Regions from separate parts of the Ochrobactrum sp. EDr1-4 genome, predicted to be linked through region 2. Evidence: riboswitches for the same ligand, from Rfam matches in the RefSeq annotation. Region 2 holds a riboswitch; each other region holds the start of a gene.

The links. Region 2 has a riboswitch for cobalamin ahead of ACOZHT_RS12895 (CbtB domain-containing protein). Riboswitches for the same ligand answer to the same signal wherever they lie in the genome.
Region 1: another riboswitch for cobalamin. It lies ahead of ACOZHT_RS23655 (DUF1852 domain-containing protein); the one in region 2 lies ahead of ACOZHT_RS12895 (CbtB domain-containing protein).
Region 3: another riboswitch for cobalamin. It lies ahead of ACOZHT_RS07150 (ABC transporter substrate-binding protein); the one in region 2 lies ahead of ACOZHT_RS12895 (CbtB domain-containing protein).
Region 4: another riboswitch for cobalamin. It lies ahead of nrdH (glutaredoxin-like protein NrdH); the one in region 2 lies ahead of ACOZHT_RS12895 (CbtB domain-containing protein).

What each region holds. Positions count from the first base shown of each region.
Region 1 is NZ_JBLZOF010000016.1:43,464-48,070, forward strand. Features, by position in the region: gene ACOZHT_RS23650 (methionine synthase) at 1-923, opposite strand, end outside; gene ACOZHT_RS23655 (DUF1852 domain-containing protein) at 950-1,999, opposite strand; cobalamin riboswitch at 2,098-2,309, opposite strand; cobalamin riboswitch at 2,586-2,782, shown strand; gene ACOZHT_RS23660 (epoxyqueuosine reductase QueH) at 3,003-3,542, shown strand; gene ACOZHT_RS23665 (hypothetical protein) at 3,594-3,755, opposite strand; gene ACOZHT_RS23670 (fasciclin domain-containing protein) at 4,340-4,607, shown strand, end outside.
Region 2 is NZ_JBLZOF010000003.1:370,936-375,542, forward strand. Features, by position in the region: gene cobW (cobalamin biosynthesis protein CobW) at 1-620, opposite strand, end outside; gene cobU (bifunctional adenosylcobinamide kinase/adenosylcobinamide-phosphate guanylyltransferase) at 625-1,158, opposite strand; gene ACOZHT_RS12890 (CbtA family protein) at 1,164-1,886, opposite strand; gene ACOZHT_RS12895 (CbtB domain-containing protein) at 1,970-2,158, opposite strand; cobalamin riboswitch at 2,210-2,443, opposite strand; gene ACOZHT_RS12900 (phosphatase PAP2 family protein) at 2,474-3,226, opposite strand; gene ACOZHT_RS12905 (cobyric acid synthase) at 3,376-4,607, opposite strand, start outside.
Region 3 is NZ_JBLZOF010000002.1:164,131-168,737, reverse strand. Features, by position in the region: gene ACOZHT_RS07165 (tripartite tricarboxylate transporter permease) at 1-597, opposite strand, end outside; gene ACOZHT_RS07160 (tripartite tricarboxylate transporter TctB family protein) at 609-1,106, opposite strand; gene ACOZHT_RS07155 (Bug family tripartite tricarboxylate transporter substrate binding protein) at 1,103-2,053, opposite strand; cobalamin riboswitch at 2,283-2,512, shown strand; gene ACOZHT_RS07150 (ABC transporter substrate-binding protein) at 2,680-3,708, shown strand; gene ACOZHT_RS07145 (FecCD family ABC transporter permease) at 3,732-4,607, shown strand, end outside.
Region 4 is NZ_JBLZOF010000002.1:906,638-911,244, forward strand. Features, by position in the region: gene ACOZHT_RS10525 (ABC transporter ATP-binding protein/permease) at 1-445, opposite strand, end outside; gene ACOZHT_RS10530 (cation diffusion facilitator family transporter) at 758-1,684, opposite strand; cobalamin riboswitch at 2,016-2,231, shown strand; gene nrdH (glutaredoxin-like protein NrdH) at 2,577-2,798, shown strand; gene nrdI (class Ib ribonucleoside-diphosphate reductase assembly flavoprotein NrdI) at 2,823-3,242, shown strand; gene nrdE (class 1b ribonucleoside-diphosphate reductase subunit alpha) at 3,356-4,607, shown strand, end outside.

The sequences.
Region 1 (4,607 bases), on a different contig from region 2:
GGATAGAGCTTATCGGCATCCACGAACTGAAGTGCTTTTCTCAAAGTGTTAGCAACTTCCCCAGGGGTTTCGATATTTTGAGTTGCAACATCAATGGCCCCCACCATCACCTTTTTGCCCCGCAGCAATTCAATGAGATCTATCGGAACATGAGAGTTATGGCATTCAAGCGAGATGAGATCGATATTGGATTTTTGCAGCTTGGGGAAGGATTCCTCATATTGACGCCATTCGGAACCAAGACTCTTTTTCCAATCGGTGTTGGCCTTAATTCCGTAGCCATAGCAAATATGGACAGCTGTTTCACACTTAAGACCCTCGATTGCTCTTTCGAGGGTCGCAACGCCCCAATCATTAACATCATCAAAGAAGACGTTGAATGCCGGCTCATCGAACTGAATAATGTCGACGCCAGCAGCCTCCAGTTCCTTGGCTTCTTCATTGAGTATCTTTGCAAATTCCCACGCCAGCTTTTCACGGCTCTTGTAGTGAGCATCATAAAGCGTGTCGATCATGGTCATGGGACCAGGCAAGGCCCATTTGATTGGCTTCTGGGTCTGCTGACGTAAAAACTTGGCGTCTTCGACAAAAACTGGCTTCGGGCGGGATACAGCACCAACGACTGTCGGCACACTCGCATCATAGCGGTTGCGGATTCTGACTGTTTCACGCTTTTCAAAGTCAACACCGTCGAGATGCTCGATAAACGTCGTGACAAAATGCTGGCGCGTTTGTTCCCCGTCACTGACGATATCGATACCTGCGTGTCGCTGATCGTCTAAGGACAAGCGCAGAGCATCCTGCTTACCTGCGATTAATTCCTCACCTTGTAACTTCCAGGGTGACCAAAGTTTTTCCGGTTCTGCAAGCCAGGAAGGCTTTGGCAAACTGCCAGCGGTAGACGTGGGCAATAGTCTTTTCATGATAGGCTACCTTATCTTTTGGCTCATCAACGGGTGTAATTGGCAGACCATTGCTCAAGGACGGTCTTGTACGGTGTCATGAAGTGCTTCTCAGCAAACTTTCCCTGCTCGACAGCAAGCCGACTACGCTCGTCACGATCGTAGTCGATGCGCGTCAGCGAATAGTCCTCATGCTTCAGGCTAGGCTGATAACAGACGCCAGCTATTGAATTCGCGTTATAAATCTCTGGTCGGTAGATCTTTTGAAACGATTCCATCGTGCTAATCGTGCTGATGAGCTCGAGATTGGTATAATCATCGAGAAGATCACCGACAAAATAGAAGGCAAAAGGCGCAACACTATTCGGCGGCATGAAGAAGCGGACATGCAACCCCATTTTCTGAAAATATAGATCTGTCAAAGACAATTCATTTTGCTGATATTCAGCGCCCAAAATCGGATGGAAATTGCCCGTCCGATGATATGTTTTACTGCTGGATGCACTCAAGCAAATGACAGGTGGCTTACGAAAACTCTCTTTATAAGCATCCGAGTTAAGGAAAGACTTGAAAAGTTTTCCATGCAGATCACCGAAGTCAGCCGGAATGCTGAAGGTGGCGCGATCCTTGTTATAAGCCGGCAGAACTACGCTGAAATCGTAATCCCGAACGTACGAAGAGAAATTATTACCGACGATACCGTCAATACGTTCACCCGTCATTTGATCAAAGATATTGGCTTTTAAAATTTCAATCAGAGGAAAAGTATTTTTATTACCTTCTGCATCGATGTTCATTTCAACCGAGATAATCTCAAGCTCCACAGAATAACGATTGCCTTCGGGATTGTCCCAAAACGCCAGAGCGTTGAAACGATTGTCAACCATTCTCAAAGCGTTACGAAGGTTCTCCCGGCGGTTCTCCCCTCTGGCCAAATTAGCAAAGTTTGTCGTGATACGCGTATTGTCTGAAGGATGATAGTGTTCATCAAAAAGCTGGCTTTTAAGACGAAAAGTGAAGTCGTGATGCCGCGTCCTCTGCTGACAGTCGACAAATGGCTCGCCGCTTGCGGCGACTGGAATTACGGCTTGAGACATAGCTCACCCCAATATGTTGGGGGCATGGGTAAGCGAACGCATAGCAATACAGACCCCTAAGCGGTCTTCGCTACGGCACACCGGGACACCCCGCCCGTGGACGTTATTTTGCTAAGGCAGGTCTCCTGGCTCACGGGTTATCGCCATAGTCCGTCTTCCCAGGTCGAACCCCAGTGACACAGTGGACAACAGCTTACCGCTTACAGTTGCGGGGGCAGCGCCGGCTTTCCCGAATAACAGGGCACCGACTTCCCTCTTAGCCCCGGCGTGTCAGAGCGACAACCGGAGAACCTAGGCAAAACTATAGTCCCGCATCAGGCCCGCCATGTCAAGATCATATAAAGAAATGTTTATGTCTTTAAGCGGAAGGCAAAAGATTGCCGATACCTGATGCGAAATTGCTCCACTTGCTTCAGGTGCTTTCCCCACAGTCTTCTCAGCCCAGGAAGGCTGTGAAACAGCACACACCTCATTTTGATGGCCCGAGCCAAAGATCAAGGATTAAAATGCAGGACGCATTCCTATCTAGTCATCGCGAAATGGCATGGCGTATCGTTTGAGTTTGACAGAAGCTGGTACTTGTCATGTTTTTCACCACGATACAGGTGCCGGAGGAAACTCCGGGTAAAAGGGAATCCGGTCGGGCCAACCAAATCCGGAACTGCCCCCCGCAACTGTAGGCGGCAAGCGCACCCGATATGCCACTGGCGCTATGCACGCCGCGAAGGACGGGGGAAGCAAAAAACCGCAAGTCAGAAAATCTGCCTGGATCGTCCACCTGTTCTGACCGCGGGCGGCGTGTCAGGAGCGGCTTCTCCGTAACGGTGATACCGGCTTCGTACATTTTTTCGTACGGAGCCTTGTTCATTCATCGGTTTGCATCTTTGCGGTCGGCTCGGAGGTGTGTCACGATTATGGAAATTCAAATGCCCGAATTAATCCCGCCTGGCGGAGAAAAAAAGTGCTCCTGCATTCGTGTTGCGCGCCCTGCTCCGGCGGAGTGATGGAAGCGAGGCTCGCGTCTGGCATCAATTATGCGATTTTCTTTTACACCCCAACATCCATCCATAGCGAGAATACCTACTGCGCAAGGACGAAAACATCCGTTTTGCCGAAAAACACGGCGTTGCATTCATTGATGCCGATTATGAAGGACAATTGCTTCGCCCGTGCGAAGGGGATGGAATGGGAGCCGGAACGCGGCGTCCGCTGCACTATGTGCTTTAACATGCGCTTTGAACGGACCGCTCTTTATGCCCATGAGAATGGATTTCCGATCATGACTTCATCGCTCGGCATTTCACGTTGGAAGAACATGGCGCAGATAAACGATTGCGGTAAACGAGCCGCAGCACTTTACGAAGAACTGTCCTATTGGGAATATAACTGGCGTAAGGGCGGCCGTTCTGCCCGAACGATTGAGATTTCCAAACGCGAAGAATTCTACCAACAGGAATATAGTGGCTGCGTTTACTCTCTTCGCGACACCAATAAGCATCGCCGCGAGCAGGGTCGGGACTCCATGCAACCAGCTAAGCTTTAATACAGCAATAACAAATCGTGAGCCGGATGATCTATCAAACCCACCCCTCAATCAAATCGCAATGGCCTCAGCCAGATCAGCGGCCATTTTTTGCCGGAAAGATTTCGCGTCTGGATAGACGATTGTCGAAGCCCTGTAAGTCGGCACGGCCAAATTTTTGAAGCCTTCGTGCGAAACTTCGGAGTGATGAACACATCGTGTTGAATCGTGCATGGAATTTCCTTCCTCAGATGGGAAAGGTATTAAGCTCTGTTCATTCGGCGCATCAATCCATGGGCATGCATGACTTCATAACCAAATCTTATATTCTGCTTTTTAGGACGTATGATCTGTAAAGAAACGATTTAGAAATTAAATCTGCATCACTTCAAAATGAGGCTGGGCCTGAATGAGTGTCAGTCAAGAACTGATCCCGATAATGATTGGCAACAACAGAAGTTAGAAAATACCGTCCGTTGTCGATCAATCATATCTATAAACAACTGCCGTTCCTCTCTGCAATACCATAGGACGCGTCCAACCAATGCAGTTATTAAAAGGCTTCTCAATGAACAGCGAATGCGACGCTTTCACATTGTCATAATATGACACTTATTAACACGGACAAGCGGACGTTATTTCGCTTCACGTCCTATTCAAATTTCCCAACTAATGCGGATGTTCCTCGTGGCACTATAGTCACGACGGAATATTATTATTCTGAAGACTGATCTGATCCACTGGCAAATTCGTATTTCGACATGCCCTCAATAATGTGGGTGGTCCGGTAAAAGTCCGGGTTTAGGGAGGAGAATGAAATGATGCGTTTTTCGAAACAGGCACTCACAGTCGCCGCTATTTTTTCCGTGATCTCTACCGCGGCATTTGCTGAAAATCCGAACGTCGGCGGAGCAGCAATGTATGACAACAAAACCATTGTCGACAATGCAATGAATTCCAAGGATCATACAACGCTCGTCGCTGCCGTTAAAGCTGCAGGTCTGGTAGATACGCTCAAAGGAAAAGGCCCCTTTACAGTTTTCGCGCCAACCAATGAAGCTTTCGCTGCCTTACCAGAAGGAACAG
Region 2 (4,607 bases):
CGACGTGTTGAACGTTCCGCCACATCGGCCTTCACGCTATCAAGTTTCGACGGATCAATGAGGTCGGCCTTGTTGAGAACAATGAGGTCAGCCGCATGTATCTGATCCTCAAAAAGTTCCTCTAAAGGGCTTTCATGATCAAGAGAATCGTCCGCTGCGCGCTGTGCATCCACCTTGTCGTGATCGTCCGCAAAACGGCCTTCAGCAACAGCGGCAGCATCGATCACAGTCACCACGCCGTCGACCGTCACCTGCGTTTTGATTTCGGGCCAGTTGAAAGCAGCAACCAGCGGCTGCGGCAGCGCCAGACCCGAAGTCTCAATCACGATGTGATCAAGACGATCCGCACGATCAAGAAGCTTGGTCATGGTCGGAATGAAATCATCAGCAACGGTGCAGCAGATGCAGCCATTGTTCAGTTCAATAATATCTTCTTCACGGCAGCTTTCGATACCGCAACCTTTAAGAATTCCGCCATCGACACCGAGATCGCCAAACTCATTGATAATGAGCGCAATGCGCTTGCCATTGGCGTTTTCCAGCAGATTGCGAATAAGCGTTGTTTTACCCGAACCAAGAAATCCGGTGATCACGGTCGCTGGAATCTTTTGTCCCTGCATCAAATTAACCCTTCATTTTGAGCGGCAATCCTGCCGCTATGAAATAAACTTCATCCGCCACCGACGCCACGGCCTGATGCAGAAAACCGGCATGATCGCGAAATTCACGCGCCATGCGATTTTCCGGCACAATACTCAAGCCGACCTCGTTGGAAACAAAAACAACCTGACCTGAAAGCTGAGGCAATGCTGTAACCAGCGTCTCGGTTTCAGCAGCAATATCCCGCTCTGCCATCATCAGATTGGTGATCCAGAGCGTCAGACAATCGACAAGCACGAAACGGTCATGTCCCGCGTGTTTTTGAAGTGCCCCCACAAGGTCGAGCGGTTCTTCAACCGTCTGCCATTCGTCCCCGCGACTGTTGCGATGAATGGAGATGCGGCTCTCCATTTCCGTGTCGAATGCACGTCCCGTCGCGAGATAGACTGGTTGAAGGCCTGTCCCTTCAACCAGTTTTTCCGCATAAGACGACTTACCAGACCGGGCTCCGCCAAGAACGAACGTGGTTTTTGCATTTTCATTTCGGAGCAGAGCCATATCTATCAGCCTTCAATATCTGACTTCGCATAAGCCTGAATGAACCAGCCCAGCGCAAGCCCAATGACAGCCCACATGAACAGGTTTGTTGCAAGCGATGCGACGGCATATTGCGAAGCAAGCAGTGACGGGATTGGCGATGCAATATCTTCAGGGTGCGGCGCGCCATAGAGATGCGGTGCGATAATCAGCACAAGTCCCAGGATTTTGGAAATAATCTCGCCACGCAAAACCAGTAGATAAATGCCGACGCCACTCAAGACGACGGTCGAAATCCACCAAAGCTGACGCTGTGCGAGGTCGGCCGCAGGCATGGCAGGCAGTTCCGGCGAAAGTCCCAGAGCGGGCAGGAAGGCGACCGCAAAGAAACCTGCCATCCCCCAAAGGATACCGTTCTGCGGTGTGATCCGACGACCAAGCAGCAAAGCAATACCACCCAAAAGCAAAGCAAAGCCTGCACCGGCTACGAGGTTGGCAAGCAATGTGTTGCCAAGGCGACCAAACGGAAGTTCAGCGCCCTCCTCTTCTTCGCCTTCACTCGCCGCAGCTGCGGCATGGTCGTGCGGTGCAGACGCTTCGGCTTCGCCATGGCTATGACCGCCGCCAGCGTCTTCATAGGTTTCCGCCTGAATAATCAGCGGAACGGTTTTCAAATACATAGCAGGCGTCACGAGGAGCCCGGCAAGAAGACCAGCAACAAGCGTGGCCAAAAGATAACGGATCAACATTTTATTCCCTCAACAGCAATTATTCGCCGATGGCCGTCCACCATCAAGCGTTGCTCATTTCCTGTTTCAAAAAGCTAATCGGCTTAGTGGCAGGGAAACCCGTATGAATGACGCGTATCGTGCGCTGAATCGTGCAGCGTATCCGAATGGGCGAGACCCACGCCGTATATCAGAAACGCGCCAAGAAGCAGCGAAACGACAGCTGTCGCAAGACGCGTTGCAAGCGGCATAGCTATAGTATTGGGAATAGAATTTTGGGTACGCGCAGCCATGACAACCTCCGTGTAGGCAGCAGGGAAAACCTCCCATGGGGTGCGGACAAAATGCCCTTCACACTACAGGCAGGTCTCCTGGCTCACGGGTCGTAGGGTTTGGAGCGCCTTCCCAGAAACGTTGTGTTTCCAGTGGCTGCCGGTTAACCGGCTTGCCTCATCCCTCTCCGCTCTACAGTCGCGGGGTCGGCTGCGATAAAGACGCCCGGATTGGGTCCGTCCGTCGCATTCCCTTTTGGTATCGCCGGGATTCGTCCCGGCAAAACCTGTTGTGTAGATCGACACTAGGCTTTCACCAATGCGGCGTCAATCAATCTACTTATAAAGGCGCTTACGCAGCCCTGAGCCTTTTTGTCGAACCCAATCGTCAATGGTATCGGCGTTGCGAGCAACTCGAGGCCACAGCCATATCATCAATCCAATTATCAAAACCCATGCAATAACGACATCAGACAAAAAGTGTGCCCCCATAAAAACACGGTTGAGCGAAATGGAAACAAGTAAAGGGACGAGAACCCCTGCTGCCCAAACACGATAAGGCCGTGGCACGAGAATGAGCAATGAAAGCATTGCAGCTGCCGCTGCCGACTCACCTGATGGAAACGAACAACTGTGACGACAAGCGTTCGCAAACTGCCAAGCTGGGGTAAAATCGGCCGTTCCACCAAATTCCATCAGATGTCTTGGACGTGCACGACCAATAATAAACTTCAGTGTCTGCACCAACACGCCAGGACCAAAGGCAAAAGTTAAAACAGCATAGACAATTTTATGTGGAGATATAGCGTTTAAGGGGCGTTGCGATATTGCATAGACTACAAGCAACATCAGCAGCAGACCAATAATATAGAACTGACTGAGCCTGTGATAATCTCTCAAAGCGACCCAATAGGGATGTTGAGAGATAACGAAATCGCCAGCACGATAAAAATATCGAGACACATCAATATCCACCTGAGGAAACACAATAAAAAAACCGCTGACCAGAATAAAAAAATATAAAAAATTCTTCTCCAAGCGGAGAGAATAACGTTCATAGTCAGCGCCAAAATAAGACGCAATACGCACGATCAACCTCTAAAAATAAATAAAAAAAATTTTAGAATTTAATATAGTCAAAATATTGTTCATGCATTTTTAAATAATTAAGTATTTAATTATATATTACTATCTATTTAAAGTAATTGTATTTTATTATTCTTTAATATTATAAATTATCAAATTGAAAAAATTGCATCAATATCGAGAGAATCTTCCAACCCTTTCGCGAGCTGATCCAGCGCGCCCTCTATACTTTCTCTGTAATGCTCAACTGAGCTACGCACTCCGAGAGCAAAAAGGACATTTCGCCTAAACTCATCAGCACAAAAAACGCCATGCAGATACGTCCCCATGACACGGCCGTTTATTGATACGGCTCCGTCGTCATGACCATCAATTTTTGAAAATGGGCGTATCGCATCAGCGCCATGCGTGCGACCGATATGTATTTCGTAGCCCTCGAGGGCTACATCATAAAGCATTGATTGAGCCTGAACATTGCGAACAACTTTTTCTGGCTCCATGATTGTCTCAACATCAAGTAAGCCCAAGCCATCAATCTCGCGCACCGACCCTTCAATGCCATGAGGATCACTAATGCGGTTTCCAAGCATCTGAAACCCGCCGCATATCCCAAGCACATGCCCCCCACGTCGCACATGCGCGTGCAAATCGCGCTCCCAACCATTTTCACGAAAGGCAATCAAGTCAGCAATTGTGGATTTGGTTCCCGGTATAACTACAAGACCGGCATCGTTCGGCAGAGGCTGTCCAGGGGGAACCATAACAACCTCCACCTGATCTTCGGCCTTCAATGGATCGAGATCATCAAAATTTGCGATGCGTGGTAGCATCGGAACCGCTACTTTCAATGCTTTGGCATCGCCGCGCGTAGCACGTTCCAAGACAACCGAATCTTCGGCAGGCAAGCGCGACACGGCTTTCAGCCAAGGCACAACACCGAAGGAGCGCCAACCGGTAAAACGCGTTATCGCCTCCAGACCGTCATCAAACAGCGTAATATCGCCGCGAAACTTATTGATCAAAAAGCCGTGCACCATTGCACGGTCCTCGTCGGACAGGATTGTGTGCGTACCGACCAGCGAGGCAATTACCCCACCGCGGTCAATATCGCCCACCAGAACCACCGGCACGTTGGCCTGTGTAGCAAAGCCCATATTAGCAATATCGCCAGCGCGCAGATTGATTTCGGCAGGCGATCCCGCACCTTCGATGAGCACCAAATCAGCGCCTTCGCTAATGATGGCGTAAGATTCCATAACTGCCGCCATCAATTGCGGTTTTAACTGCTGATAATATCGGCCACGCGCCTCACCACGCACTTTTCCCTGAACAACGACCTGACTGCCCATATCGGTCTGTGGTTTCAGCAAAACCGGATTCATGT
Region 3 (4,607 bases), on a different contig from region 2:
GTTCGGTGTGCCCATTACGAGACGCGCTTGTCCGGTCAGTTGATCAATGCCGATAAGACCGAGCGTCAAGCCGATGAAAAGCGAAGTAAGACCGCGTAATGTAGAATCGCCGAAAGCCGCAGAGACGGTCATAAAGGCGAGTAGCATCAGCGCGAAATATTCGGATGGTCCGAAGGAGAGGGCAAATTTTACCACCCATGGTGCGACAAAGGCGAGGGCGAGGGTCGCAATCAAACCTGCGATAAACGAGCCGATGGCAGCGGTTGCGAGTGCTGGTCCGCCGCGGCCCGCGCGGGCCATTTTATTGCCCTCCAATGCCGTGACGATTGAGGCACTTTCTCCGGGTGTGTTGAGCAGGATAGAGGTGGTTGAGCCGCCATACATGCCGCCGTAGTAAATACCGGCAAACATGATGAGCGAACCAGCAGGGTCAAGCTTGTAAGTGACAGGTAAAAGAAGCGCTACGGTAAGCGCGGGGCCTATGCCCGGAAGTACGCCAACCGCGGTGCCAAGCGTGACGCCAATTAGCGCATAGATTAGATTAGCGGGTTCGAGTGCTACCAGAAGACCGCTGGCGAGAAGGCTGACTGTATCCATATACTTTCGCCTTAAACAAAGTGTTCAAGCCAGCCCGATGGTAGGGAAAGCTGAAGGCCGCGTGCAAAAATGAACCAGATTACGAATGCGAAGATGATGCCGACAGGTACGCTTATCCAGAATTTGCGATAACCAAATCCGCGAGCCGTTGCAGCAAAGAGCAATCCCGTCGCAATGGAAAAGCCAAGCGTTTTCATTGTTAGCATCTGAATAACGAGACCGCCAACGATCCACGCCATGGGGGCTATTTCCTGATGCTCACGCTCTGGAAATTCGCGTTTAAAAGCACTGATCACCGTCCAAATCGACAGAATGAACAGTCCGCTCGCTATGATGTAGGGAACCGTTTTTGGTCCAACGGGCGAGTATGAGAGAACATTATTGCCATAGGCGGTTGACCACGCGATGGCTACGGCAACCGCGCCTAGAATAAAAGCTATGACAAGAGCTGCGTAATCAGGCGCCGTTCCAGTGGAACGGCGCTCTCCCTCTTTTTCAATGACTGTCATTTTACGAGGCCAATATCCTTGAGGATGGTTCCCGTTGAAGTGACGTCTTTCTTAAGCTGTTCCTTGAAGTCGTCGCCCGCAAGATAAGTGTCTGCCCAGCCTTTATCTTTCAGTGCTTTCTGCCAGGATTCAGACTTCACCATCTTTTCAACGTCGGCATTGATTGCCGCTTCTTGCTCAGCGGTAATGTCAGGTGCTGCACCCACCATGCGCCAATTCTGGATTGAGACATCAACACCACCTTCTTTGAAGGTTGGTGAATCTATGCCTTCAATGCGCTCGTCGCTTGAAATGCCGATGATGCGTAGCGTGCCAGCCTTGATTTGTGGATCAAACTCGCCATAGCCGGAAATGCCGACAGTCACCTGATTGCCGAGGATTGCGGCAAGGGCTTCACCGCCACCGGAAAATGCGATGTAGTTCACTTTTGTAGGATCAACGCCAACGGCTTTTGCAAAAAGTCCGGCTGTAATGTGGTCAGTACCGCCTGCCGAACCGCCGCCCCATGAGACCGAGCCGGGATCTGCTTTGAGCTTTGTAACCAGATCGCCTAGGTTCTGAATATCAGATCCTGCGGGAACAACGATGGCTTCATATTCGCCGGTCAGGCGTGCAATCGGCGTAATAGCATCGAGATTCACAGGGGAGTTGTTGGTCAAGATCGCGCCGACCATAACATAGCCGCCAACAATAAGCTGGCTTGGATCACCCTTGTTCTGATTAACGAACTGCGCAAGCCCAATAGTACCGCCAGCGCCAGGAACGTTGATGACCTGAACACTGCCGGAAATCTTCTCGTCCTGCAACACGCTCTGCATGGTGCGTGCAGTCTGATCCCAGCCGCCGCCCGGTGCCGCAGGTGCCAAAACCTTATAGTCTTCAGCCGATGCTGCACTCGCGATTGCAAGCGCTGCGACCGACGAAATGGCCAAAATCCATTTACGCATAAATCCTCCCGAAATGCACTTTTCGCGCATTGTGCTGCTATCTTTTCGATAGCCCTCCTCAAACCCCTTCACCTCTCCCAAGGTGAAGACTCCTGATCTGGAGATTACAACAGGGATTTACAATACGCTAGCGCGAGACTGTTTGAGACCCGGCCCATTAGCATAAAGTCTAAGCAATTTTTAATCGATGATTTAGTGGCTTGCGTCGCTTGACCTTGCTGATACCAGAACGTAATAGAGTTACGACGGTTCCCCGACCGAGAGCGAAGGGGATTAATAGGGAACACGGTGAGGACGACCCAAAAGGGACCGAGACCGTGGCTGCCCCCGCAACTGTAAGCGGATTGCCGTTCATCCCTGTGACGCCCAAAGGCGTCATGCCACTGAGTTTAACTCGGGAAGGCAGATGAACAGCGAATATTCGTGAGCCAGGAGACCTGCCGTCTAACGTAGTCCATGGTCACGGGCGGGGATGCCCGGTGCAGGAGTTGGTTATGACAGCTATTAACGTCGCAAGACGTCACCTCCCTTTGTCATTCATATCCCCGGATATGTCCGTTCTCTATACGCGCCGGATCACATCCGCCGTTTGATACGGCTTTTCTCACATCATTTCGGGGATTCAAATGAAACTCATCGGCAAGTTGCCGTTTGGCGCAATCGTTGGCGCTGCAAGTCTTTTCGTAACTGGTTTTGCGGCTGAAGCAGCCGAAACGCAGTATCCGCTGACGTTGAAAAATTGTGCGCGCGACGTGACATTTAAACATGTGCCAGAACGTGCGGTGGCCGTTGGTCAGAGCAGCGCAGAAATTTTATACCTTCTGGGCCTCGGAGATAAAATGGTCGGCACAGCTTTGTGGGTTGGGCCTGTCCTCAAAGGCTACGAAGAAGCCAATGCCAAGGTAAAGCGTCTCGCGGATAATGATCCGAGCTTTGAGAGCATTCTGGCGGAAAAACCTGACCTTGTTGCCAATCAGTTCCAATGGCAGATTGGACCTGAGGGTGTTGTGGCGAAGGCTGAGCAATTCGAAGAATTGGGCGTTCCGGTTTATACGTCTCCAGCCGATTGCATTGGAAAAGACAATTCAGACGGCGGTGATGGCGTTCGTCACAACGCCTTCACCATGGATCAGGTGTATCAGGAAATCGACGAACTCGCGCAGATCTTCAATGTGCAGGATCGCGGCGCAAAGGTTGTTGCTGATCTGAAAGTACGTGAAGACGCAGCACGTAAGAAGATCGCATCTGCCGATGGCAAGCTTTCGGCTGTTGTCTGGTTCTCCAGTGCAGAGCTCGATATTGATCCTTATGTTGCGGGCAAGAACGGTGCTCCAGCCTATATTCTGAAAACACTTGGCATCAATAATATCATTGATAGTGAAGAAGAGTGGCCGACTGTTGGCTGGGAAACCATTGCCAAGTCCAATCCGACAATTATCGTCGCGGGCACTATGGATCGTCGTCGTTTCCCTGCTGATGATGTTGCAGTTAAGCGCGAATTCCTCAAGAGTGATCCGGTCGCAAGCCTGATGCCAGCTGTTAAAGATGGTCATGTGTTCGATATGGACGCACAGGCAATGAACCCGACTATTCGTACCATCGAAGGTATTGAAACGCTGGCCGATGCCATTGCAGCTTCAGGCCTGAACAAGTGACAACACGCTCAGCCACAGCCGGAATTCTGACTTCGAGAAGCGCAAGCAGTAGGGTGCTTTTGGGCACACTGGCGCTTGTCTTGTTGCTCGGCGCGCTGTGGCTGGGCGCCGCTATTGGTGAAACGTCAATACCTTTGGACGTGGTGGCAAAGACTATTGCCAACCGCATCTGGAATGCTGGTTATCCGCTCGAACCTATCGATGAAGGCATTGTCTGGAGCTATCGCTTAAGCCGCGCCGTGGTCGCGGCTTGTTGTGGCGCAGCTCTTGCAATATCGGGCGTCGTTCTGCAATCACTTCTGCGAAACTCGCTGGCCGACCCCTACATTCTAGGTATTTCGGCAGGGGCCTCTACGGGCGCCGTCGCGGTTGCAATTCTCGGCGTCGGCGCTGGTATTCTTTCGCTTTCGGTGGGAGCGTTCATCGGTGCGATCATTGCATTCTCACTTGTTTCACTGCTGGCACTTCGAGCTGGGCGCGGCAACAGCGCAATCATCCTCGCAGGCATTGCAGGCTCGCAGCTTTTCAGCGCGCTGACATCATTTATCGTCACCAAGGCCGCCAATGCGGAGCAGGCACGCGGCATTATGTTTTGGTTGTTGGGCAATCTCTCTGGTGTGCGTTGGCCTGATGTGACGCTCGCGTTGCCAGCCTGCATTGTGGGTCTAGCAATCTGTCTTTGGCATGCACGTGCCCTTGATGCATTCACTTTTGGCTCGGAATCGGCGGCATCGCTCGGCATTCCCGTGCGCCGCGTCTATGCAGTGCTGATCGGCGTTAGTGCCATGATGACGGCGGTGATGGTCTCTATTGTGGGTTCTATCGGGTTTATCGGGCTGGTCATACCCCACGCTGCACGTATGGTCGTTGGTGTGCGTCACGGGCGATTGCTGCCAGCT
Region 4 (4,607 bases), on a different contig from region 2:
TCATGCCCTTGATGGATTCCTGCAAGCGCTGGTCTACGTTGTCGGGAAGGTTTGCACCTTTGCCTTGCTGGAGATGGAAGTGCGTGTGGTTGCGGTCGAGCATCGCATCGGAGAAGCTGTCATTGAGCCACTTGCGCCATTTGCGATGCAAGGTGGTGGATAGAAGATGCCGGAAGCCCACAAGGATCACATCCTTGCCCAGCATGAGCAGGATCAGCACGCCAGCATTGAGCGCAATGGCCAGTAACGGGTTTTGAACCGGCGCGCTTTTAACATTGACGATGGAATTCATCAGATGGCCGGAGGCCTCCGCCACCCAAACCGTCGTCTTGCTGATAAAGGCGGTGAAGATGAAAATCGCAGCCGTTAACGCCCAGGCTTCTTTCCAGCGATCCGACACCCAATAGGCGCGCATCAGACCCCAAAATGACGTCATTTGAGACATGGCAGTGCGATGCCCTGCGTTCAGGGATTGCTGTTTTATCTGCCGGAATGCCTTCAATTCGTAACCACCTTGTCGATAACGCAATGTAACATATTGCAACAAACTGTGGTTAACGAAGTGTTAATAGTCAACGCATTCCGCGATCACGTTTCGGTGGTGAAACTGAAACATTTTTTAAACTGTTGAATTGTTTTAGCGAATTGGAATGGCATAGTTGTGGTTATTGAACGATCTGATGCTGTTGTGACCCCAAAAGCACGGTAATCGGCTCAACAATTCTCGCAAAAACGATGGGCGCTAATGGATTCGTTTTTAAACAGCCCATTCTACATCGGTGGTAAAGGCAATGGTCAGCCAGCGATCGGGGCCTTCACCGCCAAGCGCGTTGCCAATTTCATCACGCAGGGCATCCCATTCCTCAAGCTTCTTTGCTGGCAGGTCACGGGGTACTATGAAATAGAGTTCCATTTGCTTGCCTCGGCCCACTTTTGCGACATAGGCGCGATAGGATTTAAAGCCGTGTCGTTCGACTACTTGCCGCGCCACGGTATCAACGTGTTCCTTCAGATCGAGGGGTGTGACGAGCAGCATATCGGCCAATGCCTGTTTGATCGTTCCGATTGGCATCGGAATAATCACGATACAAACCAGCGCGAGAACCGCTGGATCAATATAAGGCGTTAGCCAGTCAAGATGAGTGCCCTGGATTGCATAGCCCACCGTGAAGGCGATGAGGAGTGCAGCAGTAATGCCGCCGGACATGATCCATGCCTTGGCATCAAGTGCTATAAAATCTGACTTGAGTTTGCGGTTGGCTCGCGTCTCCAGCCACGCCATGCCAAGGCAGGCGATCAGTGCAACCACTGCATAAAAAATCGCATAGCTGAATTCGAGATCGCGCCCGCCATCCATCAAGCTGCCAATCGCATTGATAAGGGCGTAAATCGCCACGCCGGTTAGCATAATACCATTGAGGCCGAGGACCATTGGCTCCAGATGCCAGAAACCCATGGTGAATCGATCACGCAATTTACCGCTTGGCGGTTCAGCAAGCGCAGACAAGGTAATTAGTCGAGCAACCATAAGCGCAAGTCCGCTCATCGCAGCATCTGCCAGCATATAAACACCGTCAAAAACAATTGAAAATGATCCTGACAAAAGGCCAAAGGCGACGCCAAAACCGGCAATAAAAATTGTAACTGCTATTGATGTTTTTAAAATAGATTGTTCACTATGCAATTTTTACTCCAAATTGATTTGTAATAAAGGCAGTCAAAAGGCGGAATGGATCGCGCTTGCCCATATTGAGCTCTAATTTATCGGAATATTATTGAAGAGGCAATTTCTGGCTTTTTATATTTAGGCACTCGATAGTGTTCTTAGATGTGGATGAACCATGCGGCGTCCAGACATGGTGTGCGTTAGCCGCTATGAATCGGTTCGACTCGCTTGCTCGCGCATTGGTGAATGCCCTCCCGCGTTATCCCTGCTATTCACAGGCAAGCCTCAATTTAGCCAAGATTAAATAAATTTGATCCGTCTATCCGTTGACGAGTTTTTAACTTCAGATACTATATCTTGTGTTCAAGGTTCTTGCGATTCGTGAGAATTGAAAGCGAAGATGGGAATACGGTGCGTTATATCCATGATGGATGTGGCTAAGCCGTAGCTGCCCCCGCAACTGTAAGCGGTTAGCCGATGTCCGAATGCCACTGGGTTAAACCGGGAAGGTGGGCAAAGGCGCTAAGCCGTGAGCCAGGAGACCTGCCTTGAACAAGAACGTCAACGGGCGGGGTGTCAGTTGGTGCGTAATAGGATTTTGGCATAGTTTTGCCGTGTCTTTTGCCGCTCCGAATATCCCCTCCAAGCTTCGGGGTGAAAAGCATGTCGATTGATTTAAAGCCGAGTAGTTCCGGTCCGCCCGGTACGGGTTAGTTTACAGGACACGCGCTCTTAAGAGTGTTTTGCCCCGCAGTTTTTGTATTTGTCGCACGCATTTCGCAATGCGTGAATGTTTTTTGCGTGTTCGTTCGCGTAAAGCGCAGCCAGTAAAATCTCATTTTCAAGCGTGATCCGGTGCAATGCGGCCTCGGATTGCTGTTGAAAATCCCTTATCCCCAGTGAGGAAAAAATGAACGTCACCGTCTATAGCAAGCCAGCCTGCGTCCAGTGCACTGCCACCACCCGCGCACTTGATCGTCAGGGCATTGAATATGCTGTCATCGATATTTCCGCAGACAGCGACGCATATGATCTGGTTCAGGGTCTTGGCTATCGTCAGGTGCCGGTTGTTGTTGCTGGTGAAGCCCACTGGGCTGGTTTCCGCCCGGATATGATCAGCTCGCTCGCCTAATCCCAATCGCTGTTAGGGTTTGTGATGGGCCAGATTGTCTATTTTTCCAGCCGTTCGGAGAACACGCATCGCTTCGTGATGCGTCTTGGGATGCGCTCAAAGCGTATTCCGCTGGAAAGCCATGAAGACGATGCTGATCTGTTGCGGGTGAACGAGCCTTATGTGCTCGTGACCCCAACCTATGGCGGCGGTGGCGCGAAAGGCGCTGTTCCCAAGCCGGTCATCCGCTTTCTTAACGATGCGGATAACCGATCCCTCATTCGCGGTGTTATTGCCGCTGGGAACAGCAATTTCGGCGAAGGCTTTGGCCTTGCAGGCAAAATAATTTCGGAAAAATGTCAGGTTCCATACCTCTATCGCTTTGAGCTTTTGGGAACGGACGAAGACCTTGGCAATGTTAAAGACGGGATGGAACGATTTTGGACACGGCAGACACAACCTTGACCCGTGAGCGCGAGACGGTCGCTGCTTCGGAAAAGCATGCGTCATCCTCAGCGACCAGCACCGCAACGAGCGCTGCATCAGGAAGCAAGCCATCAAAGCTCGCTGAAACTTCGCTGGATTATCATGCGCTAAACGCCATGCTGAACCTCTATGATGATGACGGCAAGATTCAGCTGCATCGTGACCGGCAGGCGGCCCAGCAATATTTCCTTCAGCACGTCAATCAGAACACCGTGTTCTTCCATAACCTGCGTGAAAAGCTCGATTATCTGGTAACAGAAGGCTATTACGAGCGGGAAGTGCTGGACCAGTATTCCTTCAATTTCGTGCGCGATCTTTTTGATCATGCCTATGACAAGAAATTCCGCTTTCCGACCTTCCTTGGCGCTTTCAAATATTACACCAGCTATACGCTGAAAACCTTCGACGGTAAGCGCTATCTCGAGCGCTACGAAGATCGCGTTTGCATGGTGGCTTTGGCTCTTGCCCGCGGTAACGAGCAGCACGCACGCGAAATGGTCGATGAGATCATTTCGGGCCGTTATCAGCCAGCAACACCGACCTTCCTCAATGCTGGCAAAAAGCAGCGCGGCGAACTGGTCTCGTGCTTTCTGTTGCGCGTTGAAGACAACATGGAATCGATTGGTCGCTCAATCAATTCCGCGCTCCAGCTTTCAAAGCGCGGCGGCGGCGTGGCACTGAGCCTGACCAATATTCGTGAATCCGGTGCGCCTATCAAGCAAATCCAGAACCAGTCTTCCGGCATTATTCCGGTGATGAAGCTTCTGGAAGATTCATTCTCCTATGCCAATCAGCTTGGTGCGCGTCAGGGCGCGGGCGCGGTTTATCTGCACGCCCATCACCCGGATATTATGCGCTTCCTCGATACCAAGCGTGAAAATGCCGACGAAAAAATCCGCATCAAGACACTGTCGCTTGGTGTTGTGATCCCGGACATTACGTTCGAGCTCGCGAAGAACGACGAGGATATGTACCTGTTCTCGCCTTATGACGTTGAACGCGTCTATGGCGTGCCGATGACCGAGATTTCGATCACTGAAAAATACCGTGAAATGGTCGATAACGGTCGTATCCGCAAGAAGAAGATCAACGCGCGTGATTTCTTCCAGGTGCTGGCGGAAATCCAGTTTGAGTCCGGCTATCCTTACATCATGTTTGAAGATACGGTGAACCGCGCCAATCCGATTGATGGCCGCATCACCATGAGCAATCTCTGCTCAGAAATTCTTCAGGTCAGTGAAGCCAGCATCTTCAACGAAGATCTGTCTTATGAGTATCTCGGCAAGGACATTTCCTGCAATCTCGGCTCGCTCAATATTGCAGCTGCGATGGATAGCCCGGATT